DNA from 3 places in the Rossellomorea sp. DA94 genome. Region 2 is predicted to be linked to each of the others. Evidence: riboswitches for the same ligand, from Rfam matches in the RefSeq annotation. Region 2 holds a riboswitch; each other region holds the start of a gene.
The links. Region 2 has a riboswitch for lysine ahead of P8596_RS16925 (aspartate kinase). Riboswitches for the same ligand answer to the same signal wherever they lie in the genome.
Positions count from the first base shown of each region.

Region 1: linked by a shared signal. The riboswitch ahead of lysA (diaminopimelate decarboxylase) and the one ahead of P8596_RS16925 (aspartate kinase) in region 2 are both predicted to bind lysine.
Region 3: linked by a shared signal. The riboswitch ahead of P8596_RS20095 (Na+/H+ antiporter NhaC family protein) and the one ahead of P8596_RS16925 (aspartate kinase) in region 2 are both predicted to bind lysine.

Region 1 covers NZ_CP122397.1:1,094,597-1,105,445, forward strand. The annotation lists gene P8596_RS05845 (mannitol-1-phosphate 5-dehydrogenase) at 1-74, shown strand, start outside; gene P8596_RS05850 (2OG-Fe(II) oxygenase) at 420-1,067, shown strand; gene P8596_RS05855 (DMT family transporter) at 1,109-2,011, opposite strand; gene P8596_RS05860 (hypothetical protein) at 1,944-2,087, shown strand; lysine riboswitch at 2,437-2,613, shown strand; gene lysA (diaminopimelate decarboxylase) at 2,727-4,013, shown strand; gene P8596_RS05870 (ABC transporter permease subunit) at 4,123-4,992, shown strand; gene P8596_RS05875 (ABC transporter permease subunit) at 4,989-6,017, shown strand; gene P8596_RS05880 (hypothetical protein) at 6,042-6,245, opposite strand; gene P8596_RS05885 (S8 family peptidase) at 6,582-10,295, shown strand; gene P8596_RS05890 (hypothetical protein) at 10,445-10,738, shown strand; gene P8596_RS05895 (GyrI-like domain-containing protein) at 10,772-10,849, shown strand, end outside.
Region 2 covers NZ_CP122397.1:3,238,671-3,249,519, forward strand. The annotation lists gene P8596_RS16900 (bifunctional metallophosphatase/5'-nucleotidase) at 1-1,126, opposite strand, end outside; gene sdhB (succinate dehydrogenase iron-sulfur subunit) at 1,474-2,241, opposite strand; gene sdhA (succinate dehydrogenase flavoprotein subunit) at 2,241-4,004, opposite strand; gene P8596_RS16915 (succinate dehydrogenase cytochrome b558 subunit) at 4,075-4,683, opposite strand; gene P8596_RS16920 (YslB family protein) at 5,035-5,472, shown strand; gene P8596_RS16925 (aspartate kinase) at 5,532-6,770, opposite strand; lysine riboswitch at 6,958-7,136, opposite strand; gene uvrC (excinuclease ABC subunit UvrC) at 7,234-9,003, opposite strand; gene P8596_RS16935 (hypothetical protein) at 9,000-10,478, opposite strand; gene P8596_RS16940 (FTR1 family iron permease) at 10,613-10,849, opposite strand, start outside.
Region 3 covers NZ_CP122397.1:3,848,052-3,858,900, reverse strand. The annotation lists gene P8596_RS20120 (sulfite exporter TauE/SafE family protein) at 1-686, shown strand, start outside; gene P8596_RS20115 (bifunctional metallophosphatase/5'-nucleotidase) at 714-2,066, shown strand; gene P8596_RS20110 (YunC family protein) at 2,123-2,425, shown strand; gene P8596_RS20105 (HD-GYP domain-containing protein) at 2,604-3,716, shown strand; gene yunB (sporulation protein YunB) at 3,775-4,539, shown strand; lysine riboswitch at 4,619-4,801, shown strand; gene P8596_RS20095 (Na+/H+ antiporter NhaC family protein) at 4,917-6,479, shown strand; gene P8596_RS20090 (sodium-dependent transporter) at 6,753-8,279, shown strand; gene P8596_RS20085 (methionine/alanine import family NSS transporter small subunit) at 8,281-8,388, shown strand; gene P8596_RS20080 (M23 family metallopeptidase) at 8,428-9,429, opposite strand; gene lipA (lipoyl synthase) at 9,649-10,566, shown strand; gene P8596_RS20070 (YhcN/YlaJ family sporulation lipoprotein) at 10,767-10,849, opposite strand, start outside.

The sequences.
Region 1 (10,849 bases), 2.1 Mb from region 2:
AAGTGAGTGGATTGGATGCGGATAGTGAAATCGTGAAGGAAGTAATGGTTCAGTATGAAGCATTGAAGAAATAAATGGATGGACTGTCGGATGGAATCCGGCAGTCTTTTTTTATGAGTTTTGACTACGTGTCCTTTCTGTGACACCCTTCAACCCACGCCAATCCTACACCTGAGTCAACCTCATTATTTTTCAGCGGAAAATGAAAAAATAAAGATAGAATTCCCCTCATCCCGGGTGTAAAATATATAAAAATACACTCTCATATTTTGACATGCAGGAGGAAACAACCGAATAAATTATACAGTTATGCCTAAAGTTGCTTTCGTTTTTCCAGTCTGGAAGATTCAAAGAATGCTTCCACCAATATAAGAATTCAGAATGTTAAAAATACGATAAGAGGTTGATGAAAGTTGGCAATGGATACGAATGAAATAGCTGTAAAGGAACAAACGATTTTTCACCATACGGGGAATAAGATCAAGACGGAAGACCGGGATATCCAGATCATCGCGAAAATGGAAGAGCCACTAGTCGTCGTGCTCGGGAATGTGCTCAGCCACGAAGAATGTGATGAACTCATCCAATTGTCAAAAGACCGTGTCGAGCGCTCGAAAATCGGGAATACACGGACGGTCGATGGACTGAGAACAAGTAGTTCTGTGTTTTTGGAAGAAAGTCATGACGTCGTGACACGCGTTGAAAAGCGAGTCTCTCAAATTATGAATATACCCGTTGAGCATGGGGAGGGTCTTCAGATCCTGAACTATAAACCGGGGCAGGAGTACAAGGCTCATTTCGATTTCTTCTCTGCATCGGCAAGGCCCGTGAAGAATCCGAGGATCAGTACCCTTGTCATGTATTTGAACGACGTAGAGGAAGGCGGGGAAACCTATTTTCCGAAGCTGAATCTCTCCGTTTCCCCTCAAAAGGGAATGGCGGTATACTTTGAATATTTTTATGATAATCAGGAACTGAACGATTTAACGCTGCATGGCGGTGCACCGGTTGTCATCGGGGACAAATGGGCTGCGACCCAGTGGATGAGAAGGCAGGTATTTAAATAATGGAGAGGAGGAGTAGCCCAAGAGTGGGATGCTCCTCCTTTTTAGCTTGCTGATTTCACCGGATTCACCACTCCGGCATTCATTTTTTTCACGTTGATGGTGTGGATGATCATGCCGGCGATGATCAGGAGGATGCCGAGGAGAGCAAATCCCGACGGAAGGGGAACGGAAAGGATTGCCGCTTCTCCCATAATGACGAACAGAATCTGGGTCGACTGGGTCGCTTCTACTGCCGCAAGCTTCCCGGGATGTTGCCTTGCCATGTTCGTCGCAAGGAAAAAGAGGGAAGTCGCAATCACACCTGAGCAAACGGCCACGATAAAGGATTGTGTCACTTGACCCGTGGAGGGGACGCCTACTTTAAAAAACGCATAGCTTCCAAGGATCAGCCAGAAGGGGGTACTTGCGATCGTCATTCCGAGTACCCGTTGGAACGTATCAAGCTTTCCTCCGCATACCTCCATCATTTTACGGTTCCCAAGAGGGTAAGCGAACGCTGCGATGATCACCGGTAAGACGCCTGTGATCATTTCTGGAAAAGACAGCCCACTGGCATTTTCCTGTTGGATGAACAGTACTCCGATTAAAATGATCGAGGAAATGCCGAGAGCCCTTTTTTGAATGGAGTGCCTGCGTCTCACAGGTCCTGATGTAAAAAACAAGGGAGCGAGCAGGATCCCTGCCACAATCGTGAATTGCCACGTGCCGGCAACAAGCCAGCCAGGTCCATATGCTGCCGCATACGTCAAAGGACCATAAAAGAGGACAAACCCGACAAAGCTCCACGTCAGCCACTCGTATGGCTTCTTCCTCATTTCAATCCACACTTGATTTATATTCTTCCGTAAACCTACAATAAGGAAAAGGAAAGGGAGCATGAACAAAAAACGCAGGGACGAACTCCACATCCAGCTTCCGCCGGCCAGTTCCATGGACCGGTTCAGGATGAAGGTGACGGCAAAGAACATGGATGAAATGATACCGATAGTCAGTTCTTTGATGGGAAGCACTCCTTTCTAATGACATACACTATCGTTTATTTTAAATTCATTTTAGAGGAAAAATCCTCACTAAGGAAGTTAAAAATAGTTTTTTTAATCGTTGATTGGTGGTTTTTAAGGGCTTGAGACTATCACATTCACATCATTGTGGAAAAATCGTCCTTAATTGCGTCGTTTTCGAGGGAGATTGCGTCATTATGGAAGTAATTGCGTCGTTTTTAAATTAATTGCGTCATTCCCCATAGTTCATGCGTATTTTTGAAATAAATGGTAATGCGAGCTCCGAAATCACGCTATATCCATAAACCAATTGACAACCATTTCAAGAGAATGATATAGTTATGCCAATAAAAAATATACAGTCACTCTCTGATAATAGAGGCGCGAGAATGATGAGTACCTTCTTTGAGAATAATGGATTCCGGGATAAGTTGGGAAAGGCAGATCGCCGAAGCAGAAAATAGCCAATTCTATTTTTTGTTGGGCCAGCATTGAAGAAATGCTGGACTGTCACAATGCAAAGGTTGTGGAGCACTATTGAAGAGATGTTAATACATAGTCTTCATCATGTTTCCGTAAACTTTGATGAAAAACCGTATGAGCATCTGCTTCATACGGTTTTTTTGTGTTTTTTAGAGAGTCAAAAGGAGTTAGGGATATGAGTACAGTTGATGTGAATGTTCAAGGGGATTTAACGATCGGTGGGATCGGTACGGGTGATTTGGTCGAAAGATACGGGACACCCCTGATGGTTTATGATGAAGGGATGATTCGCGGGAATGCTAAATTGTTCCGGGATGCATTCCATGAAAGTGGTCTGAAATATCAGGTGGCCTATGCGAGTAAAGCATTTCTTTGTAAAGAAATGGTGCGCCTGGCGGAACAGGAAAATCTCTCCCTGGATGTGGTCTCAGGAGGGGAATTGTATACGGCCCTTGAAGCTGGTTTCCCGGCAGCACGCATCCATTTTCACGGCAACAATAAATCCGAAGAGGAGCTTCTAATGGCCCTTGAAGCTGAAATCGGCTGCTTTGTCGTCGATAGTTTCCTTGAACTTGAACTGCTGCATGACTTGGCAAAAGAGCGGGAGCAGGAGGTACAAATCCTGATCAGGGTCACACCGGGCGTGGAAGCCCATACTCATGAATACATCACGACGGGCCAGGAAGATTCGAAGTTCGGATTCAGCATTTCAAACGGTCAGGCGGCTACGGCGATCGGGCTTGCGATCAGGAAGCCATACTTCTCATTGCTCGGCCTCCATTCCCATATCGGATCTCAGATCTTTGAACAGGAAGGCTTCGATCAGGCGATCCGTGTACTGTCTGATTTCATGCAGCGGATCCGGATCGACATGGACATTACGATGCCTGTCTTGAATATCGGTGGCGGATTCGGTGTCCGGTACACGGATGAAGACCAGCCTCTGCCGATTCCGACCTATGTCAAAGGGATTACGGATAGTGTGAAAACCTATTTTGCGAAAAATAAATACCCACTCCCGGAAGTCTGGGTGGAGCCGGGTCGAAGCATGGTGGCGGAAGCAGGTACGACGTTGTATAAAGTGGGCTCAAAGAAAATCATCCCGGATGTGCGCACGTATGTGGCGATTGACGGAGGGATGACGGATAATATCAGACCCGCACTGTATCAGGCGAAGTATCACGCGGAACTGGCGAACCGTCCGAATGAAGAATGTACGGAACGTGTAAGCATCGCGGGGAAGTGCTGCGAGTCGGGTGACATGCTCATCTGGGACCTGATGCTGCCGCCGACGAATTACGGTGATATTCTGGCTGTGTTCAGTACGGGGGCCTACGGGTATTCCATGGCGAGTAACTATAACCGGATACCGAGACCGGCAGTTGTGTTTGTGGATAACGGGGAATCCCGGGTCGTGATTGAGCGGGAGACATATGCGGACCTTGTAAGAAAAGATCGGTAGGGGAAAGAAAGGTGGAGTCCAAAAGCGGCTTCACCTTTTTTTATGGTTTTTTTGGCTTATTATGGTAATATAAAGGTAACTTTATCCAATGAATTCGGAGGATCAATCTATGAATCTCAAATCGATCGGTTCCATGGTTTTGAAATTTGTCTTCGTTCTGTTCGGAATCATCCTTCTGACAGGCCTCATCGGTTTGTTCAATGAAGGGGTGGATCTCAGTTTGAAACAATATGTGCTCAACATTGTGGAGATATCGACCTCCCTCATCCATTCTGAATCAATGACCATCACGAATGAATCGAACAACTCATATCCGATGTTCCCGGCCTTCTGGGAGCCGTATTTCTATTCTGTTTCGATTTTTTTGTCTGCCTTTCTTTTATCCATCCTCATGGGCATCTTCCTTGCGTACCTCACACACTTGCTGCCATCCGGCTGGTCAACGTTCATCCTTAGGGCGACTAACTTGCTCGAGTCCACACCTGATATCTTCATCTTGATCGTCATTCAATACAGTGTCATTTTCATCTTGAAAGAAACAGGGGTGCTTCTGTTTCCAATCGTCGGCTCCCAGGAAAAGGTGTATCTGGTTCCGGTTGTGACCCTGTCCATCTTGCCGACGATCATGTTGTTCAGGATCATCTATCTGTTGGTGAATGATGAATACGGGAAGACGTATGTTGATCTGATCAGAAGCAGGGGGATGTCCAAGCACTGGATTTTCTTCATCCATGTCCTGCGGAATATCGCGTTCAGTTTATTGAATCATTCCAAATCCATCATTCTGTTTCTCTTATCATCATTGATCGTATTTGAAAGATTATTTAATATTTATGGCATCACTCATTTCATCCTATCATTCTCTCAAATGGATGTGATCTGTTTCAGTCTGATCATGGTCTATCTGCCGGTTTTCGTCCTGCTCATCCTCATCAGAACCATCGTTGATCGTAAGACCGGGCAGAAGGTGGCGATATGATGCTGAAAAAATTGATGAAGAATCCTTCATTCATAATAGGGTTTATCTTTCTGTTTGGTATGTTTGCCGCAAGTCTTGTTTATTATGTCGGGTGGGGGGATGAGGTGCCGAAGTTGGATCTTTTGAAAAATGAAGAAGGGGAGCTTCTCAGCCCTCCCTATTCACCCGTGGAGTATCCACCCCTTGGCACCGACAATTTTAACCGAAATATCTTCCTTCTCATCATCGTTGGCGCGAAATATACCATTGGGGCAGCGCTGGTGATCACGCTATGCAGAGTATTGCCTTCGGTGTTCATGGGGTTGATCCTTCACTTTTATTTAAAACCATTCAGGAGAATCATTGATCACATGGTGGATGCCGCCAACTATTTTCCGCCTACCTTATTATCTTTTTTATTATTGAATTGGATGATGTTGGACGGTCCGTTGCATCATCCTGAGGGATTCCCTTATGATTTTACGGATAAAACGATTTTTTACCTGATCATTCTTATCGTGATTTCACTTCCGAGTCTCACCCTGCTATTTACGAATGAATATGACCGGATCATGAGTCACGAGTTCATTGATAGTGCGAAAGTGCTGGGAGCAACGAAGCGTCATTACATCAGGAATCATATTCGTCCTTTTATTCTCCCGCAGATTCTTCTCGTGTCGATCAGGGAATTTATGATCATCATGCTGTTGATTGCACATCTTGGGGTATTGAACATTTATATAGGGGGATCATCACTTGAGGTAGACCTTTTTGACAATCCGTTCCTGGCTTCCCTATCTCATGAATGGTCGGGTCTTCTCGGCGGATGGTGGCAATTCCTGTGGACCACCTATCCGTGGATATCCTTCATCCCTGTCGTTTTCTTTACTTTGACGATCCTGTCTGCAAAGTTGATGCTGATCGGGTCGACACAAGTGGTGGAAACCCTTATGGAATCCTCAATAGAAGAAGGATCGGCTGAAGAAACTGAAACTACAAGCCTAAAAGACAAAGAAATATTCCAACTTGTGAAAGAAGCGAAGTGAGTGGCTGTATCTATTAGCCTATGTTTATAGTCCGGTATAGGGAATGATCAAGAAGGCAGCATCTGCCAGGGTGCTGCCTTCTTTCTTTTCTGTTTCATCCTGATAGCCCGGGTCAAGCGGGGAATGTGCGATTTGAACGCTTATTCCATGGAGTTTTTCACGATTATATAAGAGGACTTTAGTCTTCAGAGAATGGAATGGAAAGCTACTTTTCGTTACTCTCCCCATGATATCCTCCTCCTGCCACTGAGTAACTGCACCTAATTTCATAGAATTGTTTCCTGCTCTCCGGGGAGCGGGGGCCATCCTAGTACTCTCGTCCCGGAAAATAACCCCAATTGAGGAATCCATGTTCACACCCTTACAATTCAATTAACGACATGAGGTTCAATCGACTTCCAGGACATACTTTTTAAATCCAATCAAGGAGGCGGTGGCATACTGTTTTTCCCGTAGTCTATCAATTATGCAACAGATGTTGTGACTACATACTTTATTCTTTTTTTCTTACCTAGATTCTACCCTTAGCCTGTATGAAGACTTTAATAGAATAGGAGAATGATAATGAAAAAGCATAACGTTAAACCGCTTCTGGTCGGATCGATCGCTGCCTCGATGATTGCGGGCTCGATGTTCCAAGTGGATGCAAAAGGGGCCCCTACAAAGGACGTCAATCCTGAACAGTCAACCGTTGATGTAAAAGACAGCATAAAAGGGGAGCATACCATCACCCTCATAACCGGAGACGTGGTGAAAGTCTCTACGTTAAACAATGGAAAACAAATCATCAATGTGGAGCCGGCAGAGAAGAACGGTGAGGGAGTCAGGGTCATGACGATCAAAGATGAAACCTTCGTCTTCCCGAACTCTGCGATGCCTTATATGTCAGCGGGTAAGCTGGATGAAGATTTGTTTAACATTACAAAATTGATCGAGTATGGGTATGATGACAAAAACACAGATGCTGTACCGGTCATTGTCGAATACAAAGAAACGAAAGCGAAATCGATCAACGCTGCACCAAAGGGGTCTAAGAAAGTACGGGAATTGGAAAGTATCCAGGGAGCGGCACTTTCTGCAGAAAAGAAGCATGCTGAAGTTTTTTGGAATGACGTGGCGGTTCAACATGATGAGAAGCAAGTGACATCTCAATTTAAAAACGGTGTCGACAAAATCTGGCTAGACGGCCGTGTGGAAGCAGCGCTCGATCAAAGTGTGCCGCAAATCGGAGCAGACGAGGCTTGGGAACAAGGGTATACAGGAGAAGGCGTCAAGGTGGCGGTCCTGGATACAGGGATTGACTCGGAACATCCCGACATTACAGGTCAGTTAGATGAAGCAGTCAGTTTTGTGCCTGGAGAAGAAGTAAAGGACGTCCATGGTCACGGTACCCATGTGGCCTCGACGGTTCTCGGTACTGGAGCGGGTGACGGTAAGCATAAGGGAGTTGCACCTGATGCCCGTTTATTAGTAGGAAAGGTTTTGAGTGATGAAGGATATGGACAGGATTCCTGGATTATTGATGGAATGGAATGGGCATCTGAGCATGCCAAAATCGTCAATATGAGTCTTAGCAGTGATATGCCGAGTGATGGAACAGACCCAATGTCAGAAGCGGTCAATCGATTGACTGACGAAAAAGGGACACTATTTGTCATCGCTGCAGGAAATAGAGGCGGGGAAGGGACCATTGGTTCTCCAGGGGCGGCCGATTCTGCATTGACGGTTGGAGCCGTGGATAAGTCGGACGAACTTGCCTACTTCTCTTCCAAGGGTCCGAGATATGGAGATATGGGTCTGAAACCTGATCTATCAGCACCAGGAGTAGACATCGTGGCGGCCCGTTCCCACTATTCAAGTGGAGAAGGATTGTATAAAAGCATGAGTGGTACTTCGATGGCCACGCCTCATGTAGTAGGAGCAGCAGCGATTTTAGCAGAGAAGCATCCAGAGTGGGACGGAGAAACATTGAAACAGGCCCTCATGAATACGACCAAGAAGCTTGATGGGTATCAGCCTTATCATGTGGGGACAGGTCGGGTGGACATCCCGGCGGCACTCGACGCAGAGGTAAGGGTGACTGAATCCGTTTCATTCGGCTTCTTCAAATGGCCGCATGATGGGGCAGAACCAGTTGAAAAGGTGGTCACATACACCAACGAGGGCAAAGAAGAAGTGACGCTGGAATTGGATGCCACTTTTACGAATGCGGAAGGAAATGAAGCTCCTGCCGGTATGCTGACTCTTTCTCAAGAATCAGTCACGGTGCCAGCGGGTGGAAAAGTGGATGTTAACGTAACCCTCGATTCAACTCTGGGTGAAACAGGCTCACGTTATCAAGGATTTCTGACAGCGAAAGCAGATGGAACAGAGCTTGTCCGTACGACAATGGCCATGGTCAAGGAAGAAGAACGTTACCCGCTGACCCTGAATGCCACTGATCGTGACGGGGAGAAAGGACTTGCTTATGTTGTGTTGTTCAGTGAAAAGATGGAGCCTGAAGTCGTGGCTGTTGATGGATCACTCGAGCTTCGATTGCCACCTGGTACGTATTCAGCCATGTCACTTATGGATGTAGATGCTGATACAGATGATATGGGGGTTGCGCTTGTAGGGGATCCTGAAGTGAAACTGGACGGACCGAAGACGGTTGAGCTTGATGCACGTAAAGCCAAGGAAATCAAAGCAGTCGTTCCAAAGAAAGCCGAAGCGAACTATAAGCGTCTGGAATATCATCAAACCATCGGAGACATGCCGATGACAAGTCTTTACTTAATGCCTGTCTGGATTGATAAGATGTATGCCGTACCGACTAAAGAAGTGAAGAGTGGGTATTTTGAGCAGCTAACACGCTGGCGTCTGACAAAGCCGACCTTGACAATTGATTTTAAAGGGAAAGAATTGGATGATATCCCACTGGCGGGAAGTACGTTGTTAGATGGGAAGTATAATCTGTCCACAGTCTATGCGGGTAAAGGGAGCGCTGCTGACTTTGATCGCCTCAAAGCAAAAGGAAAAGCTGTAGTGGTCGATCGTAATGCAGAAGTGAGCGTGTCCCAGCAAGCGACAAATGCTGCTGAAGCAGGGGCAAAGCTTGTGATCATTGTGAATAATGAAGACAAAGAATTCAGTGTATACGCGGGAACTCCTGAATATACCGATAATCCCGTTGCTGTTGCAGGTATTAGTAAAAGCGAAGGCGACAAGCTCGTCAAAGCGGTCCGTTCAGGAAATATAAAGTTAAAGGTGGAAGGAACGGTCGATTCTCCTTACCTTTATGATTTAATGGATGTACATGAAGGCTCGATTCCAAAGGATCTGACCTATGCACCTAAAGGGAAGCAATTAGCAAAAATCGAAACAAATTATACTTCACCTGTTGAAACGGATGGCGGGGAGTTCCGATATGATCTGCGCCCTCACACGATGAGAGCAATTGGATTCCTGCAAAAAGTGTCACTGCCAAGCGCCCGGACTGAATATGTATCTGCGACAGAAGGCACAGGTTGGTATCATCAGGCAAACGTACTCGATGAGACCTGGCAGGTGCGACAACCGCTGATGACATATGGTGGAGGAGAGAAAATTTCTGAGAACTGGTTCTCGCCAGTAGTTCGTCCGAGTCTCGGAGATGGATACTGGCCTCCAAGAAGACAGGGTAACTCACTTCAAATCAATGTTCCTGCATGGGCTGATGGCGGGAAAGGGAACACCGGTGGCACGGATTGGGATGTCTCAAACCAAAACCAGACCACCCAGTTATACAAAGGTGACATGTTACTGAAGGAAGGAAAAGGGCAGTCCTTGAATGTTTGGGACATCTTACCGCAAGAACGCACTCAATACCGATTCGTCACAGATGCCAAACGGGACGAAAAACGTTGGAACACTTCTACACGCACCCATACGGAGTGGACATTCTGGACAGAAGCGACTGAAAACTGGATGGAAGACCTTCCATTCCTGGTCCTTGACTATAAAGTGGACACAGATGTGAATGGAGACGCCTTATTGAATCGTCCAACCGAACTCAAACTTTCTGTAGAGAAGGTAGAAGGAGCCATCGGTTATGGGGATGTAAAAGATGCATCCTTAGAAGTGTCCTTCAACGAAGGGAAGTCATGGAAGAAAGTAAAGCTTGAACTGGATGGAGATACGTTCAAAGCGATCATCAACAACCCGAAAAATGCCAAGAATGTATCACTGAAAGCCAGTGCCTGGGATGATAAAGGGAATAAGATCAGCCAGGAAATTATAAAGGCTTATGGATTGAGATAGATTTATAGTAGGAAGATGCCTGAATCATCAGGGCATCTTCTTTTATTTCACTGAAACCATTTTGGCATAGGCCCGTATAGTAAGGTGACAAACGTTAAGAGTAGCTCTTTACTGAGAGACTATTACGAGGATTTGATCTAGGAGGAAGAATGATGAATAAACCTTTGGAAAGTATTTTCTTTCTGTCCGTCTGGATCGGGAAATGGATTGGAAAAAGAATTGGGAGAGAAGTAAAGGGGCTTATCAGTTTCGTACTCATCTACTTCATCTTTACATTACTCCTCTCAATCTTGACCGATATGATTGGAAGTCCGTTCATTGATCAGTTGTTTTACTTTTTCAATACATATCTTTTGTTAGGAATGTTTTATGTATATGCTTATGATTGGAAGAGCTCAAAAAAATTGTCCTGGCAGATTAGAGAGACCAATAGGAGTTCATGAAGGAGTCAATTATTAATTGAAAGGAATGACTGTATGAAGCCTGAAATCGTAAATGTACACTCTAAGAAACTGATCGGAAAATCCAAGATGATGTCCCTTGGGGAGGATGCA
Region 2 (10,849 bases):
ATTGATTTGCTTTTTCCAGCATGGCATCTGTAATGAGGTTGCCTAAGTTGGTCTCTTTCGTCCGAACGTCCCGACGATCTCCATTTAATGAAATGTTGCTTGTACCAATATCCATGCTTTTTACCTTTTCAATGGGTCCCCGTAATTGCTCCAATCTATTAACTGCCCATGGATCAGGTGGATACACATCATTTCCTATTTGGTCTTTGGCCAACACATCCAACAGCTCACCATTCCACCCCGTCAGTATTCCTCTTTCGGAAAATACAGCCGTTAATTTACCAAGTGACTTCCCATACTCATCCGCCTGGACGATCAGTGTCGGTTCTGATTTCATATTGTACACAAGCGGGGATTCCAATCTTGTATGGGAATGCCCGCCGACGATAATATCGATCCCTTCCACCTTTTGAGCCAGCATTTTGTCCTGCCGTAATCCCAGATGAGACAGCAGGATGATATGATTCACTCCCTTTGCCTGTAGTTTTGTCATCTCTTCAAGCACTTTCTTTTCGGCATCCTGAAAGACTATCTTCTTATCCGGAGCAGAAAGGAAAGCCGTATCTTCGGTTGTGAGTCCGATGATGCCGATCTTGACCCCCTTTACTGTTTGAATAATAGAAGGGTATATGTTTCCACTCTCTGCCTGTTCCGGAATTTCACTTTTCATGATAGGGGCAAGGCGAGGATCAAGCCGGACATCCACATTGCCGCTCACCACCGGAAAGGAAAGTTTCCTAATAAAGTCCGCGAGCACCTCACTTCCCATATCGAATTCATGATTTCCCAGCGTCATGGCGTCATAGCCAATTTCATTCATGAATGCAGCATCCGCCTGTCCCAGATATTCATTAAAAAACAATGTCCCCGAAAACACATCCCCCGCGTCCAAAAGAAGGGCATCCCCATCCTTTTTCCGCTCTTCTTTAATCGCAGTGTGCAAATACGGAACGTTTTCCAAATGGGAGTGAACATCATTCGTATGCAGAATCGTCAGACGGAAAGGCTCCACCTTCTCCTTTGCCTCGGCTTTTTCAAAATCAATGACGGGCTGTGTAAACAATAAAATCACTAGTAAAAATCCAGTCCACTTCACCTTCATCACTCCAGTTTCTTCTAGATCCATATATGTGTCTACTATGTACAAAAGCCTATTTTTTTATTTCTTCTCCCATTATTTAGTAAGTCACTTGAACCCTTACAAAATAGAAAAGGGAGAGCTAACTTTGACAGGCTTTTGAAAAAGCACAGAGTGGATTGAAGCGGAAGGCATTTGACTCCTGCGGGAATTGAGGAAAGGTCGAGACCCCGCAGGGCAACGCCCGAGGAGGCTCGACTTCCTCCCCGCGGAAAGCAAATGCCTGGAGCGGAAAGGAACGGTCTATTATTCAAATGGCCACTCATCAAATGATCGTTTGCGGAAACACCAAAAAAAGCACTCCCCCGAAGGAAAGTGCTTTTCATTAGAACATATTAATCAACCATATGGTCGCTTCCGAAGAAGTTCTTGAACATTTGGAAAGTGGTTTCACGGTTCAGTGCCGCAATGGAAGTCGTTAAAGGAATTCCTTTTGGACAAGATTGAACACAGTTTTGTGAGTTACCGCAGTTGGCAAGTCCACCGTCGCCCATGATGGACTCAAGGCGCTCATCCTGATTCATGGCACCAGTTGGGTGCGCATTGAACAAGCGTACTTGAGATAGCGGAGCAGGCCCGATGAAATCGGACTTACTGTTCACGTTCGGACATGCTTCCAGACATACACCACATGTCATACATTTTGATAATTCATATGCCCACTGACGCTTTTTCTCAGGCATACGTGGTCCAGGACCCAAATCATATGTCCCATCAATCGGAATCCATGCTTTCACTTTCTTCAAGCTGTCGAACATGCGGCTGCGGTCTACCTGCAGGTCACGGACGACAGGGAATGTGCGCATAGGCTCAAGACGGATCGGCTGTTCGAGTTGATCGACCAAAGCCGTACAAGACTGTCTAGGCTTACCGTTGATCACCATTGAACAGGCTCCACAAACTTCTTCCAGACAGTTCATGTCCCAGTTGATCGGAGTGGTGTGTTCCCCTTTTGCATTGACCGGATTACGACGGATTTCCATCAAGGCGGAAATGACGTTCATATTCGGTCTGTAATCAAGTTCGAACTCTTCTTGGAAAGGGGCTGATTCCGGGCTTTCTTGACGAGTAATGATAAAACGGACTTTTTTATTTTCACTCATCATTTACTTCCCCCTTTACTCTTAGAATAGTCACGCTTACGTGGTGCGATCAGTGAAGTATCTACTTCCTCGTAATGGAATTCAGGAGTATTCGTTGCGGCATTGTATTTCGCCATCGTCGTCTTCAGGAATTCTTCGTCATTACGTTCAGGGAAATCAGGTTTGTAATGGGCTCCACGGCTCTCATTACGATTTAATGCACCGATGGTAATAACACGTGCAAGCTGAAGCATGTTCCACAATTGACGGGTGAATGTCGCCCCTTGGTTGCTCCATTTAGCCGTGTCGTTGATATTGATATTTTGGTAACGTTCCATCAATTCCTGGATCTTTTCATCCGTTTGTTGAAGCTTGTCATTATGACGTACAACCGTTACGTTATCCGTCATCCATTCCCCAAGCTCTTTATGGATGACATAAGCGTTCTCAGTGCCATTCAGGGACATGATGTTGTTCCATTTTTCTTCTTCCTGTTTCACATAGCGTTCGAATAGTGAAGATGGGACAGATTCTACTGTTTTCTCAAGTCCTTCAATATACTTAATCGCATTAGGACCTGCCACCATACCGCCATAGATAGCGGATAGCAATGAGTTAGCCCCTAAGCGGTTACCACCGTGCTGAGAATAATCACATTCACCAGCTGCGAATAATCCAGGAATATTTGTCATTTGATCATAATCGACCCATAGTCCACCCATTGAATAGTGAACGGCAGGGAAGATTTTCATTGGTACTTTACGCGGGTCATCACCCATGAACTTCTCATAGATTTCAATGATTCCGCCAAGCTTGATATCAAGCTCTTTTGAATCTTTATGAGACAGATCGAGGTAAACCATGTTCTCACCATTGATACCAAGCTTTTGGTTTACGCACACATCAAAGATTTCACGTGTGGCGATATCACGGGGTACAAGATTTCCGTATGCAGGATACTTCTCTTCAAGGAAGTACCAAGGCTTACCATCTTTGTACGTCCAGACACGTCCACCTTCACCACGTGCCGATTCACTCATGAGGCGAAGCTTATCGTCCCCTGGAATGGCTGTCGGGTGAATTTGGATGAACTCACCATTTGCATAGTAAGCACCTTGTTGATAAACGATGGAAGCAGCTGAACCTGTATTGATGACAGAGTTTGTAGACTTACCGAAGATGATCCCCGGTCCACCTGACGCCATGATCACGGCATCTGCTGCAAATGATTTGATTTCCATCGTTTGAAGGTTCTGGGCAACGATCCCTCTTGCGACTCCCTCGTCATCAATAACGACTCCAAGGAATTCCCAGCCTTCGAACTTGCTGACTAACCCAGCCACTTCATGACGGCGAACCTGCTCGTCCAAAGCATATAATAGCTGCTGACCAGTCGTAGCACCAGCGAAAGCGGTTCTGTGATGCTGCGTCCCACCGAAGCGACGGAAATCCAGTAACCCTTCAGGTGTACGGTTAAACATAACACCCATACGATCGAGTAAGTGAATGATCCCAGGTGCTGCTTCTGTCATTGCTTTAACAGGCGGTTGATTCGCTAAGAAATCCCCACCATAAACCGTATCATCAAAATGTTCCCAAGGAGAATCCCCTTCTCCCTTTGTATTAACGGCTCCGTTAATTCCACCCTGTGCACATACAGAGTGAGAACGCTTAACGGGTACCAGTGAGAATAAATCGACTTGTGTTCCTTTTTCTGCTGCTTTAATTGTGGCCATCAGGCCGGCTAAACCGCCACCGACAACGATGATTTTACCTTTACTCATCGTGACTCACTCCTTTTCCTACCATACTTCGAGAGCACTGCTTATCTATCAGACTCGTATAATTTTCTACTTATACGAAGGCAAAGATTGCACGCATACCGACAATCGATAACGCGACAAAAATCCCGATCGTAACATATGTAGCTATTAATTGAGAACGAGGTGTAACCGTTAGTCCCCAGCTTACGCAGAATGACCATAATCCATTAGCAAAGTGGAAAATCGTTGATAATACACCAAGCACATAGAATCCTAACATCAACGGATTGGATAGAATGTTTTCCATCATCTGAAAGTTCACTTCAGCTCCAAACGCCGCAGCGACCCTTGTTTCCCAGATATGCCATGTGACGAAAATGAATGTGATCACTCCAGAAACACGTTGAAGTAAAAACATCCAGTTACGGAAATAACCAAACTTGCTTGCATTATTCTTGGAAGTGAATGCAATGTAAATTCCGTAAATCGCATGGAAGTACAATGGAAGGAAGATGATAAAGATTTCAAGGAAATAACGGAAAGGAAGACTTTCCATAAAATGCGCCGCCTGGTTAAATGATTCTTCCCCACCAGTGGCAAAATGGTTCACGACTAAATGTTGTGTTAAAAATAATCCAACTGGAATAACACCTAGCAATGAATGAAGCCTGCGATAATTAAATTCTCGATTTCCAGCCATGATTTACCCCCCTTAATGATAAAATATGAATTCGTTTTCTAATGCCTTTCTTTACCTATTAGACGACGATACATATTTTATATTGTAACAATAATGTGACATGTTCATTTTACTCCCAAGGAGTGGAAGCGTCAAGAAAACGTATACATAAATTCGACAATACCGCAAAAATATTTTCAATAGAACAACAACAGAAAACATGAGGTTTTACACAACTAAATGTTCGAAAATTCTAATAAATTTATAATAAATATTATAGCACCAAAATATCCCAAGGTCATTTTTTCAAGGTATGGGATGATAATTACCTCTTTCATGTATATAATAGTTTTATAGAAAGAGGGGATTTACTTGGAACAGAAAAAAGAAGAAGTACATCAGCCGTCCGTTCCAATCTTCGGATATGAAATGTTACGCGACATCTTAATTCCAGACATACTGGGAAAACACACACCCGATATCCTATACTGGGGAGGAAAGCAGCTCTCAAGGAAGTTCCCCCTTCAGTCAACGGAAGAAATATCTTCCTTTTTCGATGAAGCTGGATGGGGCACCCTTACACTTCTGGAACAAAAAAGAAATGAAATGACATTTGAATTGAGCGGACCTGTGATCGAACGGCGTCTGTCACTTAAAACGGATGTGAACTTCAAACTGGAAACGGGCTTTATTGCCGAACAGATTCAGCTTCAAAGAAAATGTGTGGCAGAAGCTGCTGACGAATTACATAAACGGAGCCAATCGGTCAAAGTCATGGTAAGATGGGACGACAAAGACCGGATCGAGTAATCAAGCTCTCAATAAAGGGTTGCCTGGAATCATCCAGGCAACCCTTTTCCATGTTGATCCTACAGCGTGATTTCTTCCATCTTCACGGCATCGAGATGAAAGGCCGTATGTAAGACGCCTGCTGCCTTTTGCATATTCTCCCCATCCACTACTGTAGACACTTTAATTTCAGAAGTGCTGACCATTTTCACGACGATGTCATTTTGAGCAAGCACTTCAAACATTTCCGCGGCCACACCCGGGTTTGAAATCATCCCCGAACCGACAATGGAGACTTTCGCAAGCCCACTTTCGTGCTCGACGTGTGTGAAATTCAACTGCTCTTTATTTCGTTCAAGAACAGCAAGGGTTTCCTCGAGATCGTGCTCCTTGATGGAGAAAGATAGATTGGTCGTATTCTGATCCGTCTGGGTCTGGATGATGATGTCTACGTTCAAATGATTTTCAGCCAACGTCGTGAACACGGATGATAGTCCCGTTAATGCATTTCCCAGTCCGAATACCGTGACCCTCGTAATCTCATTCTCAAATGCTACTCCTCTTACAATCAAGTTCTGTTCCATGCTTGCTTCCTCCTCAATATACGTACCTTCCACTCTTTCGATGCTGGATCTGACTTCCAATGGGATTTGATAATTCTTGGCAAATTCCACCGCCCTTGGATGGAGTACCCCGGCCCCGAGGTTTGCAAGTTCGAGCATTTCATCATAAGAAATTGACGGTAACTTCCTTGCTCCTTTTATATAGCGGGGGTCTGTCGTGTAAACCCCGTCTACGTCCGTATATATATCACAGCGCTCCGCTTTCAGGGCAGCCGCGATTGCAACGGCCGTCGTATCCGACCCACCCCGTCCGAGTGTTGTGATTTCACCGGTTTCTGTCATGCCCTGGAACCCCGCGACGATGACCACTCTTCCTTCCTGAAGGTGAGCTGCCATTTTATCGGTATGAATATTGGTGATCCTTGCATTACTATGGACGGATTCCGTCTCGATTCCGGCCTGCCATCCCGTGAATGAAATGGCATCATGCCCCGATTGGATCAGGGCCATGGTCAAGAGTGAAATGGTGACTTGTTCCCCGGTTGAGAGCAGCATATCCATTTCTCTTTTGCTCGGTTGAGACGTGATTTCCCTTGCAAGACCCACGAGTGTATCCGTCGTTTTCCCCATGGCAGATACGACAACCACCACATCATTCCCTCTTTCTTTTTCTTCAATGATCCTTGACGCAACATTTTGAATTCTTTCCACAGACCCTACTGAAGTCCCACCGAATTTTTGAACAATAATACTCACGACTTCTCCCTCTTTCTGAGCGTCTCCGCTCTTGTTGATGATGAAGAGTACAATCACAATCATCCTACACGTCCATAGGACAGGATCGTTGGTACCAAATCCTGCGCTGATAATAAAAAAAGCAATGAGAATAATATCTCATTGCTTTATGAACATACAGCAGAACATACAAATAGGTTCATCGGCATTGTGAGATAGCTCTCCAAGATTGAATCATCTTGACAATCCTGCATTTCTTAAACGCAGGACCAGCGGATATAGTATGAGACTATAACCACTTCGGCGATTCTCCCCTTTCCAGGCATGTCGGCGGGACTCATACCCCTCTCTACCTGTACTCTTGAAGTTCGCACCTCTATCACCACTTAAAAAGTGATAATGTTATAAATTTTTGTTTATTATAGCACATAAAAAATTGTGATTCAATGCACAATTTTTAAAAAAATTGAATTCATTACAGCCGCTACTTCAATTTCTCCACCAATACCTTCGCCACAGCTTCAGGTATCCCAATCTCTATAAACTCCTCCACGGTCGCTTCTTTCATTTTCTTCATGGATCCAAAGTGTTTAAGAAGCTGTTTCTTTCGTTTTGGACCGATGCCGTCGATGTCGTCGAGGGTGGATTGGAAGGCACTTTTGCCTCTCAGCTGACGGTGGAAGGTGATGGCGAACCGGTGGACTTCATCCTGGATGCGCTGGAGGAGATAGAATTCCTGGCTGCGCTTTTCAAGGGGGACGATTTGCAGCGGGTTGCCGTACAGCAGTTCCGATGTCTGATGCTTATCGTCTTTTGCAAGACCCCCGATCGGGATGTCGAGACCCAATTCATTCTCGATCACGTCCCTTGCCGCTTCGATCTGACCTTTTCCTCCGTCGATGATGATCAGGTCCGGTAAAGGAAGTCCATCTTTCAGCACTCTCGTATACCTTCTCCGGACCACCTCCCTCATGGAATCATAATCATCGGGACCCTTGACGGTTTTGATCTTATATTTACGATATTCTTTCTTTGCCGGTTTCCCGTCTAAAAAGACGATCATGGCCGATACGGGATCACTACCTTGAATATTGGAGTTATCAAAGGCTTCAATCCGGAAAGGCGTATAAATGCCCATATGATCCCCGAGCCTTTCAATGGCTTTGATCGTCCGCTCTTCATCTCTTTCAATCAGGGCGAACTTCTCCCCAAGTGCCTGTTGGGCATTTTTTTCGGCAAGCTTCACAAGCTCTTTCTTTTTCCCCCGTTTTGGTTGGGTCATTTTAACCTCAAGAAGTTTCTCCGCCAGCTCGATATCGATCTCTTCAGGCAAAAAGATCTCCTTCGGCTTAAAGTGGTTAGATTTAGAGTAGAACTGACCCAGGAACGTCAGGAACTCATCCTCTGGTTCATTATAGAGAGGGAATAAAGATACATCGCGCTCAATGAGCTTCCCTTGCCGGACGAAGAATACCTGCACACACATCCAGCCTTTATCAACGGAATATCCGAATACATCACGGTCGGTGAAATCGGTCATCGTCATCTTCTGTTTTTCCATGGTCGCTTCGATATGGAGAATCTGATCCCGGAATTCCTTCGCTCTTTCAAACTCCAGATTTTCCGAGGCTTCATTCATTTTCAAAGTCAGCTGTTTCTTGATTTCCTTGTATCCCCCATTGAGGAATCTGGCTATTTCATCTGTCATGTCACGGTACGTGTCTTTGCTCACTTCTTTAATGCAGGGAGCGAGACATTGGCCCATATGATAGTAAAGGCAGGCTCGGTCAGGAAGCGTCGAGCACTTCCGTAAAGGATACAAGCGGTCGAGAAGTTTTTTCGTTTCATTTGCCGCTCCGACATTCGGATAAGGACCGAAATACTTTCCTTTTCCCCGCTGGACCTTTCGTGTGGTAATGAGTCTCGGGTGCCGCTCATTCGTTAACTTGATGAACGGATAGCTTTTATCATCCTTAAGCATGACATTGTATTTAGGGTCGTACTTCTTGATCAAATTCATTTCGAGGACAAGGGCTTCCAGGTCAGATGAGGTCATGATGTATTCGAAGTCCTCGATCTCCCCTACCAGCCGCTGGGTTTTTGCATCATGGGAGCCTGTGAAATAGGAACGCACCCGGTTCTTCAATACTTTGGCCTTTCCCACATAGATGATCGTACCCTGCCTGTCCTTCATTAAATAACAGCCCGGTTGGTCGGGAAGCAGCGCTAATTTATTCGTGATATTCTGATTCATCCTTCTTCCTCCCCCCTCTGTTTCTTCCATTTATATAATGTCAGGTCGTGATAGATCGGGTCGATGAGCTCACTGGAATGGAAATGCTTTTCTACTTTAATGAAATCATCCATCTGGACCCCCTGCTTTTTAAACCCTTCGACCACTTTATCCGTCAGATAAATATCCCGCTCAGGGTAATATCGTGCGTCAGTGGTAAACACTTCATACGTTTGTACTTTCTTATGAATAAAAGGGACATCAAGATACTCAAGTACCCTGGACTCTTCCCAGGTATATACGACGAGAGGCTGTTTTTCCTCTTCGCTCTCTAAATAATCGGCCATTTGATAAACGGTCGGGATGTCCGATGCATGTTTATATAATAACGCACTTGTATGGTAAACCTGAAGCAGAAGGAACGAAAGGACAAGAATGGAACCTGTCCGTGACAGTCGTTGTGAAAGCAGTCTTCCCGCTCCAAGGAACAAGGCGATGCCGATCAAAGGCAAAGCGTGACGGGGCTTCATTACATTCTGGGCAAAAAGGGCCCAAAGGAAATAACTGCCCAATAGCACGAGCATCAAGCTTGTCATATAACGATTCCCTTGTAAGTCCTTCCTTGCTGCAGCCAAACCGACAACCAATAGAATGAGAAGGGGGAGGAACTCAGCGACACCCCCCACCCATATCGTGTTCACAAAAATCAGCTTCACGACTCTGTCCCAGAGACTGAGATCTGAGGCACCGATCGTTCCCCCCCATTCTTGGAAATGTCCGTTCGTGAAGGAAAGGGCCAGTCGGAGAAAGCTTTCATATCCCCCTTCCGACATGCTGATCCCCGATACCCAGAGGAGCTGGAACAGGACTGCAATGAGCAGGTAAACGAACGTATCCAGAAGTGTTATCATGCCACTCTTCCATTTTCTGTACAGCAGCATCAGGACCCCAATCCCAAGAACCAGATAAGATAACCTGATTCCAAGAAGCAGACTGAATAGGAGCAGTGGGAGAATGAGGAATCCTTTATGATGTCTCTCATTGGCCAAAACCAAGCTCCATATATACCACCACATCATCCCGACTGCTGCTCCCTCGGACATCGGCTGATTCACCATCAGGACCGTAAAGCTGCTCGTATAAACGATGGCTGTCGCTATCCCTGCATATGTCGTAAGCACGATTCGGTTCATTAACAGAAAAAGAGGGATGATGGCACTTCCATACAGAAGGATATTAAAAAGAGTCAGGGCTTGGACGGGGTCCGCCACCATCAGATGAAGGACTTTCCCTCCCAGGACGAAATAAGGATAACCGGGAAAGTGGGGCTGCATCTGATACATATCAAAATGCAGGACACCCAGTGCAAAATCAACCATATCCCAAGTAGCCGCGTAGGAAGGGATCCACATCAGCTGAAGAACAAACAAAGCCGCCACAGCCAATGCACCCGCCACATTCGGCCGACTCATATACTTTCCACTCTTCATTCTCAACGACTTCACCCTCATACTTTGTTAGACTCTCAATGATTAAAAAAAGTACCAAACATACATTCCTTTAAAGAGTGTACACCTTTCGAAAACGGTGTTCAATCTTTAAAGGCAATGAGGTTTGGTACTGATACAATTTATTTAGCTTGTGGGCTCAAATCCTTCACTCCGCCTTTGACCTCTTCCTTTGCTTTCACCGACTCCCGCTTCGGTGCAGTCAGGAAGTAAATCGCTACGAAATAGCCGATATACGAAATCACTTCTTCGATGGACGGCATGGAGGAATATCCGAACAACGCCTTAAGGAAAATGCCTACATCACCGGATAACAACGGGGCAGTTCCTGTATCACGGAGGAAATGGGCATAATCGAT
Region 3 (10,849 bases), 610 kb from region 2:
CGCAGACCGCTGTGGGTACCTCTCTGGTCATCATGATATTTACAGGGTTATCTTCAACCCTTGCATACTTAAAGCATAAAACTGTGGATTATAAAAGCGGATTGATTTTCTTTGCGGGGAGCGGACCCGGTTCGATTCTTGGAGCCTGGGTGAACAAGGGATTGAATATGGAAAGCTTCAATCTTTATTTTGGTATTTTTATGATACTGGTGGCCCTTATTCTAATGATCCGGAATAAATTAAAGCCAATAGAGAAATTCAGGAACGCCTCTTTTCAGAGGGAATTTACCGATCCAAGTGGCGAAACCTTCCGGTATGGATACCCTCCATTACTTGGAGTGGTGATTGCCTTCGTCGTTGGATTTACATCGGGTTTGTTTGGCATTGGCGGCGGCTCTCTGATGGTCCCGGCCATGATCCTGATTTTTCTTTTCCCGCCCCATGTGGCTGTTGCAACATCCATGTTTATGATTTTTCTTTCGGCATTGGTGAGTTCGGGAACACATGTGATATTCGGGAATGTCAAATGGCTGTATGCACTGGCTCTCATTCCGGGAGCCTGGATCGGGGCAAAGGCCGGGGCATATATCAATACGAAGCTCGAGTCCAAAGTATTGGTGAGCGTATTGAGGATTATACTGATTTTAATTGGTATTCGATTGATTTATCAAGGAATGACAGGATAACATTCCTCCAATAGGAGTGAACGATTTATGGGAGAAACCATTCATATTTATCATACAAACGATCTTCACAGTCACCTGGAGAACTGGCCAAGGATCAGGGACTTTTTAAAACAGAGAAAACAGAAGCATGTGAATGACGGGGAATCTGTGTATCTATTTGATATCGGTGATCATGTGGACCGCTGGCATCCATTGACAGAAGCGACGCTAGGAAAAGGGAATGTTGATTTATTAAATGAAGCCGGGTTCGATGCTGTCACAATCGGAAACAATGAAGGAATCACATTGGATTATGATGATCTAAACAGCTTGTATGACAGTGCCCGGTTTGACGTGATTGTAGGAAATCTCCTGGATCGTTCCTCACAGCGTCCAAGATGGTCAGAGACTCACCGGATTTATCAGACTGGGGGTGGGGTGAGGATTGGCGTCATCGGATTGACGGCCTATTTCAAACCTTTTTACGAGGCTCTAGGCTGGAACATTACCTCCCCTTTGGAAGAACTGAAGAAGTTGGTTCAGGAAATTCGACAAAGCGTCGATATGATCATACTCCTTTCCCATTTGGGAATAAGGGATGACGAGATGATCGGGGAACAATTCCCGGAAATAGACGTTATACTGGGTGCCCATACGCACCATGTCTTGCCTCAAGGGAAAGAGGTGAATGGCACCATGCTTGGTGCTGCAGGAAAATACGGTCATTATGTCGGTCATATGAAAATTGAGGTGGATACATCCACAAAGCAGGTCATGGAAAAGAAGGCCCGTCTATATGAGCAGGCGGACCTTCCGACGGTTGTCAGGGAAGCGGAGGACAGAGAGCAATGGTTCCGGGACGGGGAGGAGCTATTGAAGCAGGAAGTGACCTGCCTGACAACATCCTTCCCGGTTGATTGGTTTCACACGTCTCCGCTGCCTGAAGTGCTTTGTGAAGCACTGACGGAATGGTGTGGAGCTGATTGCGGTTTTCTTAATGCCGGTCTCCTCATAGATGGACTTGACGAAGGAATGGTGACAAAGCAGGATCTTCATCGCATCCTTCCCCACCCGGTCAACCCCTGCATGATCCGGATGAAGGGAGCCGAGCTGAAGGAAATCATTAAGCAGACCCTTAATGAGGACTGGCCGCATCTTGAAGTGAAAGGACTTGGTTTCAGGGGGAAAGTGATGGGGAGTTTCGTGTATTCAAATATCCACTTTAAAGACCGTGATATCTTCATCGGAAAGGTTCCGATCGACCCTGGGAAGATATACAAGCTGGCCCTTCCGGATATGTTTACATTCGGCCACTTCTTTCCGGACCTTCAGAGGCTTGAGAAGAAGTACTTTATGCCGGAATTTTTACGGGATGTCCTCGAATGGAAATTGAAACAGTAAATGTCTCACCGTTTCCACGCTCATGACATACATATGAGTGAAGGGAGCGATGAACCATGATGAATGTATCTCCGATCACCATTGGGGGACATACCTTTACAGCGATTTCTGTTGCACTTCCGAAAACCAATCTCCTCGTCGTGACGAGTGAAAAAGGATATATCATGTGTGGGGCACTTGATGTCGCGCTGCTGAATGAAAAATTAAAGGACAGGGGGATCATCGCAGGAAGAGCGGTTGGTGTGAAAACCATCAATCAGCTTCTCGATGCACCGCTGGAGTCCGTCACCTATGAAGCAGCGAATCTCGGCATCCACACGGGGATGGCCGGAAGGGACGCGCTGTTAAAAATGCTATAGAATCAAAATTGGACCAGTGCTCTCCTGAGCAGCTGGTCTTTGTTTTATCCCTCTGATTTCCCCGTTATTCTTTCATGAATATTTAACCAAATACACCTTGCAAGATGTATTTTATCCTTTATAATGGAGATACTAGGAAATTTTGTCGAAAAATGAAAGAATTACATAGGAGAATTCTATGAGGCTTATATCAACACGGGCTTTGAAACCCGGCATGGTTCTAGCTACAACGGTATATAATATGAGAGGTCAAGCGTTGATACATGATAATGTTCCCATTACAGAACGCATGATTTACAGATTGCAGGAGCTTAGTATTCAGTATGTATATATTGAAGACTCTCTTTCCAGTGGAATCCATGTGAAGGGGACCGTTTCAAGTAAAGTGAGACAAGAGGCGGTTCAGAATATCGAGATGGCCTTCAATCAATTAAGTACGTCCAAAGAGAAGCCAAGCCTCCTCGTGATTGAAGATAGTGCCACTCAATTGAAGCAGGTGATTGATGTCGTCCTGTCCGAAGTAAAGGCGAATGATGATCTTCTGACGATTTTGACAGATGTGTTTACATACGACTCCTATATTTTTCATCACTCATTTAATGTTACATTATATACACTTTCCATCGGTCTTGAACTAAAGCTTTCACAGAAGCAGCTCGAGCAGCTCGGGGTTGGGGCGATCCTTCATGATATCGGTAAGATGCTTGTGCCCGAAGAGATCCTGTTGAAGCCCGGGAAACTTACGGAAGACGAATTCTGTGAAATCAAGAAACACTCTGAACATGGCTTTGAAATCCTGAGACAACTGCATTCAGTGTCCCTGATCATCGCGCACTGTGCCTATCAGCATCATGAAAGGCTCGATGGGTCCGGTTACCCACGGGGAATCAAGGGTGAAGATATCCATCCGTTCGCAAAGATCATCGCCGTGGCCGATGTATTTGATGCCATGACTTCTAACAGGGTATACAGGAAGGCAATGCTTCCCCATCAGGCATTAGAGGTATTATACGCGGGATCGGGATCCCTGTTCGATTCACAAGTGATTGAAGCATTCCGGTCATCGGTCGCGATGTATCCGAATGGCATGATCGTGGAACTGAATGATGGAAGGAAAGGGATTGTGACCGATCAAAACAAAGGAGTCACAGACCGTCCTGTCATACGGATCATCGAAGAGGATGGGCAGGAGGCAGACTCTCCTTACCCACTCGATTTAAGCAAGGCATTAGACAAGGTCATCACAGGCTTTGACCCTGATTATGAACCGCAATCTCTTAAGATTAAATAAATTTTTGCGCTAAACCCCTCTTACAATGCATACAAATAGCTTGTAAGGGGGGATTTTTTTGTCTAAGTTCAAAACCAACAAACCCCGAAGAGGAGGTCCGCTGCCTTTTCGACATGTCATGATCATTACGTTTCTGTTCTTTATGATCTCCACAGGATTTGGATTGTGGATCATTAACAAAGGGTTGAAGCCTACACTTCTTGCATATGCCGAGACACAGACGAGCAGGATCGGTACCCTTGTGATTAACAAAGCCATCAATAAGAAAATTGCCGATGTTCTGGATATTTCGGATATAACCGAAGAAGTGAAGAACCAGGAAGGCGATATCGTCTCGTTTAAATACAATACACAGACCATCAACAGGGTCCAGGCAGAGATTACGAATCTGGTCCAGCAGAATCTCCAGGAAGCAGAGGCAGGGAATATTGAAAATCTTGAGTTCCTCACTGAAGTGGAAATTGATGAAGGGAAGTCGAAGACATCGAAGGGCATCACCTATTCCGTTCCATTGGGGCAGGCAACGAACAACGTATTGCTCGGGAACCTGGGGCCGAAAATCCCAATCCGCTTTCATTCCATCGGTGACGTACGGTCCGATGTGAAGACGACGGTGGAGCAGTTCGGGATCAATAATGCGGTGGTGAAGGTATTTGTGGAGCTTGAAGTAAATGTGCAGATCATCATCCCGTTTGCAACGAAAACCGAAACGATCAAGCAGGATATCCTGGTTGCAATGGGTACCGTCCACTTGGATGTACCGCAATTTTATAACAATGGTGGAGGGGATTCGAGTCCTTCCATTGAATTTCCCACAAATTAGTATGGAAAAAAAGTTGTCAAAAGAATGATAGTTTGTTATATTAATAAAGAAAATTTTATAACACACCACATCATCAGTCCGATGGGGTAGAGGCGCAGGGTTCAAGAGTAATCTGTTCGAGGATGACAACAGAGAAAACAGACGAAAGGGAATCTTTGCCGAAGTAAATATGCATGTCGAAGGTGTATTTGCTGGGGTTATCTTGAAGAAGGATAACACTGTCATTATAGGGAAATCTCTATGATGGGGAGCTACAGATCGTGATGGAGCACTTACGTTACTAACAAAGGTAATGATAGTTTCTCTATCGTTGCCTTTTTTTATTATCCTCTGTCATGCTACGATGGTTCCCCCCTATCAAATAGGAGGAGGACACTATGGAAAACACGATTTACTCATTATTACCACCCCTTTTAGCCATTCTTATGGTTATTCTCACAAGACGGGTACTGCTTTCATTGGGAGTAGGAATCGTTGCTTCTGCCTTTTTGTTGGCAGATTTCTCAATTACGAAAACATTCAGCTTTATGTGGGATGCCTTCAAAGGTATCTTTGTCGCAGACGGCGGACTAAACACCTGGAATGTCTACATCATTTTCTTCTTACTCATTCTTGGTATCATCACGGCATTTGTGAATATCTCCGGCGGGAGCCGCGCATTCGGCGAATGGGCGATGAAACGTGTGAAGACAAGACAGGGCGCACAGCTTCTTGCTGCGGTACTGGGTATCATCATTTTTATTGACGACTATTTCAATGCCCTTGCTGTCGGACAGGTTTCAAGACCCATCACGGATCGGCACAGGATCTCACGTGCTAAATTAGCCTATATCATTGATTCAACATCTGCCCCGATCTGTGTCGTTTCCCCGATTTCAAGCTGGGGAGCATACATCATCGGGATCATCGGCTCGATCCTTGCAACACACAGTATCACGGAGTATACGGCATTCTCGGCATTCATTCAAATGATTCCAATGAACCTATATGTATGGGCCGCCGTACTGCTAGTCGTCATGGTTGCCTATAAGGGACTCGACTTCGGAAAAATGAAAGAGCATGAAGTACGTGCCCTTGAAACCGGAGATCTTTATGATCCGGGCAAAGAGATTCCCGGTGAATTGAAAAATGATCTTCCCGTCAGCTCAAAAGGCTCTGTAGGCGATCTTGTCTGGCCGATCGTTGCACTCGTGATCGGGACAGTTTCCATGATGCTTTGGACCGGTTACCAGGCAGTGGGATCATTCGACTTATTGCCGATTTTTGAAAATACGGATGTTACAAAATCTTTATTATACGGTGGATTATTCGGACTTCTTGTTTCCCTGATCTTCTTCCTTCGCCAAGTAAGTCTAAAAGGAATTGAAGGAAGTGCTCTTGGAACGGCTGTAGTGGAAGGTATCAAGTCGATGCTTCCGGCTGTTTACATCTTGATCTTTGCGTGGACGATCGTGACACTCATCGATCAGCTGCAGACGGGTACGTATCTGGCCGGTCTGGTTGAACAATCAAGCCTGCCTATGCAGGCACTTCCGGTCATCTTATTCCTTGTTGCCGGTATCATGGCGTTCTCAACGGGAACATCTTGGGGATCGTTCGGAATTCTCCTACCGATCGCCGGAGAGATTGCTGCAGCCTCGGATGTAACAATTCTACTTCCTGCCATGGCAGCGGTGCTTGCAGGATCTGTACTGGGTGATCACTGTTCACCTATTTCCGATACGACGATCCTTTCTTCTACGGGAGCGGGGAGCAACCATATCGATCACGTGCTCACCCAGCTTCCATACGCTGTCATCGGTGCGGTCGTTGCCGCCATCGGTTACCTTGTATTGGGATTCACAGGCAGCACCATCCTTGGTCTCGCTGTTGTCATCATTTTGATTCTGGCCTTTGCCTTTTTATTCGGTGAAAAAGCAAAGCCGGCATCTGCAGAGTAATCCATAAAAAACCAGGAGCCATTCGGCTTCTGGTTTTTTTGTGTGCTTGGAGCCCCATCATACAATTGCCTCCCATTCCACAAATTCCGACAAAATTCTTATAGTGAAATAGTACTGTAGGAATTTGGTGAATTTCTCAATAAAACACTAAAATAAAGCTTTGACAATTGTCCTGGAACTAGCTATACTGACTTTAGATTATAAATAATCTGAAAATATAAAAATTTCAAATACCTCAAGGCAGGTAGTTGGAAAGAACTAGGGGGGAACAACATGGAGAATCGTGCACAGTTTGGTACACGGGCAGGATTTATTCTTGCAGCTGTCGGGTCAGCAATCGGATTAGGGAACATTTGGCGTTTTCCGGCAGTAGCATATGAAAACGGCGGGGGAGCATTCTTTATTCCTTATTTATTCGCTCTTCTAACAGCAGGTATTCCATTATTAGTACTTGAATTTACAATTGGTCATAAGTACCGTGGTTCAGCACCGTTATCTTATTTCCGTCTTAATAAGAAAACAGAATGGCTCGGATGGTGGCAGGTCTTAATTGCATTCGTCATCTCTACCTATTATGCCGTCATTATCGCCTGGGCGATGTCATACAGTGTTTTTTCTTTCAATTTAGGCTGGGGAAAGGATACTGAATCCTTCCTGTTCAGCGACTATTTAAAGCTTTCGGTTGATGCCGGTCAGACTGGCAGTGTGGTTCCAGGGGTATTCATCCCTCTTGTAATCGTATGGGCCGTTACACTTGGTATTCTTTTCAAAGGTGTAAAGAAAGGAATCGAAGTAGCGAATAAAATCTTTATTCCAGCACTTGTTATTTTATTCTTAATTATTGTTGTTCGCGCTTTAACATTACCAGGAGCGATGGAAGGTCTGGATGCATTCTTTAAGCCAGACTTCAGCAAGATTGCTGATCCTGGTGTATGGGTGGCGGCATATGGACAGATCTTCTTCAGCTTATCCATTGCCTTTGCGATCATGATCACCTATTCAAGTTATTTGCCGAAGAAATCGGATATTACGAACAACGCCTTCATCACGGGGTTCAGTAATTCCGGATTCGAACTATTGGCTGGTATCGGTGTATTTGCCGCACTTGGTTTCATGGCACAATCACAAGGTGTGGCCGTGCAGGATGTTGTAAGCGGCGGTGTGGGACTTGCGTTTGTTGTCTTCCCGCAGATCATCAACGAATTCCCGGCATTCAACGAAGTCTTTGGTTTCTTATTCTTTGCTTCACTTGTACTGGCCGGTCTGTCATCATTGATTTCCATTTCGGAAACCTATGTGGCAGCCGTCTCTGAGAAATTCGGGATTTCCCGTAATAAAGCCGTCCTATTCGGTGGCGGACTTTCAGCTGTCATTTCCATCCTCTTTGCTACACAGGGTGGTCTGTTATTCCTGGATGTTGCGGATTATTTCATCAACCAATTCGGAGTGGCGTTTGTCGGATTAGTGGAAGTAGTCGTGATCGCCTGGTTCCTTCGCAAGCTGGGGGCATTCCAATCCCATGCGAATGGAATATCTGATATCCAGCTTGGGGCCTGGTGGAAAGTATGTTTGGGCGTCATCACACCGATCGTCCTTGGTTGGATGATGTTCGGATTATTCAAAATGAATTTGCTGAAAGAGTTTGATACGGAAACTGGTAACTACGAAGGATATTCTGATGCTTTCATTTTATACAGTGGATGGTTCGTAGCTGCATTTGCCATCATTGTAGGAGTGGCCTTCGGATTTAAACGCTGGCATGCCAAGACAGAAGCCGATAGCTATAAGGAGGTAAGCTAACATGACTGGTAGCGCGATTACAATGATGATAGTCGGAATGGTCATCATCTGGGGTGGATTAGCAGCTAGTATCATGAACGCTGTATCCAAATCGAAAAAACAGGTATAAAGAAAGAAGCAGACAGTGGAGTCCCCATTGTCTGCTTTTTTAATGTTTCTTGCTTTTGATCCTGTCCTGGCGTTCCCACATTCTTAGATGAGGGTATGGATCAAAGGACCATTCTGTCAGGCCATTATCCTTATACATTCCATAATGCAAATGAGGCGGGAATTTCCCTGACGTTCCCGGAGGTCCATATCCTGAGCTTCCTACACCGCCGACCACCATTCCCGGTTCAACGACTTGTCCAACATGAAGATCTTTGGCAAAACCACTCAAATGGGCAAAGTAGTGGTACGTATTATTAATGTCACGTATTCCGATTCGCCAGCCTCCATACCGATTCCAGCCTTTCATCTCGATGATGCCGTATGATGTAGCCCTGACTGGAACACCGTAATCAGCGAAGAGGTCCGTCCCTTCATGGATCCGTCTTCCACCCCATCCACGGGCGTCTCCCCAGGTGTTCCGGTAACTATAGTTGAATCTCAGGGGAAGCGGAAAGGCTTTCTGATTGAGATGAATCGTTCCGTACTGTTTATATATTTTGGCATTTCCCATAATGATACTGACGGTTTTATCCCGCTTGTAATATTCCCAGAGGGCAAGCTTGAAGTTGTCGTGATCGATGCCGTAACGAAGGATAAAGTCGGTTAATGCGGCAAGTTTATCTTCATCACTTTTCAGGCTGGCTTTTCCGTCATGATCCCCGTCCCGGCCGATTCCGTTGAAAAGAGCGATCGTTTCAGGATTGTCATCCTCGGCGTGGGGGTTCAAAGGTCCGACCCACTTTTCAGGCTCCATATAAATCGAGATGAAAGAGGATGGCTTTTCCCTGTCTTTCCGGGCGAACCTTAGACTGCGTTCGTATTGATCAATGGCTGCCAGGTAGTACCAGGGGATCTGAGTCATAGCCTCGCTCTTCTGGAACAGTTCCATTCTTTTTGTGTGTATCTGCTCATCTGTCAGCTTTTCTGCTGCGAAGCTCTGACAGGGGCTTATCATGAAGAAGAATACAATGCAGAATACCAATCGTTTGTACAAAATCATCCCTCCATTTTTAGGGGCCTATCTGTAGTTTGTATCGTTATCGGGGATTCATAATCATCAATAAATGGTAATAGGGTATCACATGCTTGTTTTCACTTTTTTAGTATGATAAAGTGACAAAAGAAGTATATTGATGATGGCTTTTTTTACATAGGATGAACGAGAAAACGTTTCACTCTTTGCCTAAGTCAGAATTATTTAGGATTGGAGATGAGGGGTATGAGTAAGAAAGATGAACACATTCGTAAACCGGATTGGCTTAAGATTAAGCTGAATACGAACGATAATTATATGGGTCTTAAAAAAATGATGCGGGAAAACAATCTTCATACAGTATGTGAAGAGGCCCGTTGTCCTAATATTCATGAATGCTGGGGAACCAGACGTACAGCTACGTTCATGATTCTGGGCGACATTTGTACACGTGCCTGCCGTTTCTGTGCCGTTAAAACAGGACTTCCGACTGAATTGGACTTGAAAGAGCCGGAACGCGTTGCGGATTCCGTGCAACTTATGAACTTGAAGCACGTCGTCATTACGGCGGTTGCACGTGATGACCTGAAAGACGGCGGTTCAAAAGTCTTTGCTGAAACCGTCCGTGCTATCCGTCGTAAGAGCCCGTTCACATCCATCGAAGTACTGCCTTCTGATATGGGTGGGATATTTGATAATATCAAGACATTGATGGATGCTAAGCCTGACATCATGAATTACAATGTTGAAACCGTTCGCCGTCTGACTCCAAGAGTTCGTGCCCGTGCGACTTACGATCGTACATTGGAATTCCTCCGCCGTGCAAAAGAATTGAATCCGGACATCCCTACGAAATCGAGTATCATGGTTGGTCTTGGGGAAACGAAGGAAGAAATTCTCGAAACAATGGATGATTTGCGTGCCAATCATGTTGATATCGTGACATTAGGTCAATATCTGCAACCATCGAAGAAACATTTGAAGGTTCAAAAATATTATCATCCTGATGAATTTGCCGAACTTCGTGAAGCGGCAATGGAAAAAGGGTTCAGCCACTGTGAAGCAGGTCCTCTCGTTCGCTCATCTTATCATGCCGATGAGCAGGTAAATGCAGCAGCGAAAGCAAGACAAGCTAAAGGTGAGCAGGAAGTACAGAACGCATAATGTAGAGAAATACAAAAGGACTGACCTGAAAGAGAAGCTCTCTGACAGTCAGTCCTTTTTGTAGATGGTTTTAGAGATGTCCAGCTCCGGCGGCTAGAGGCTCGAGGTCATAAGCTAAATGGACCAAGAAGGCAAAGGACGCCTTCGTGGCCCATTCATCTTATGCTTGTCGCCTCTGAACGAGCCGCCTCCGCTTTTCGTTAGTCCATCATCTTATTTCCATCAGTATAATCATTACGTTTCTGACGGTCCATGTTGATTTTATGGGTATCGTCGTCACGCA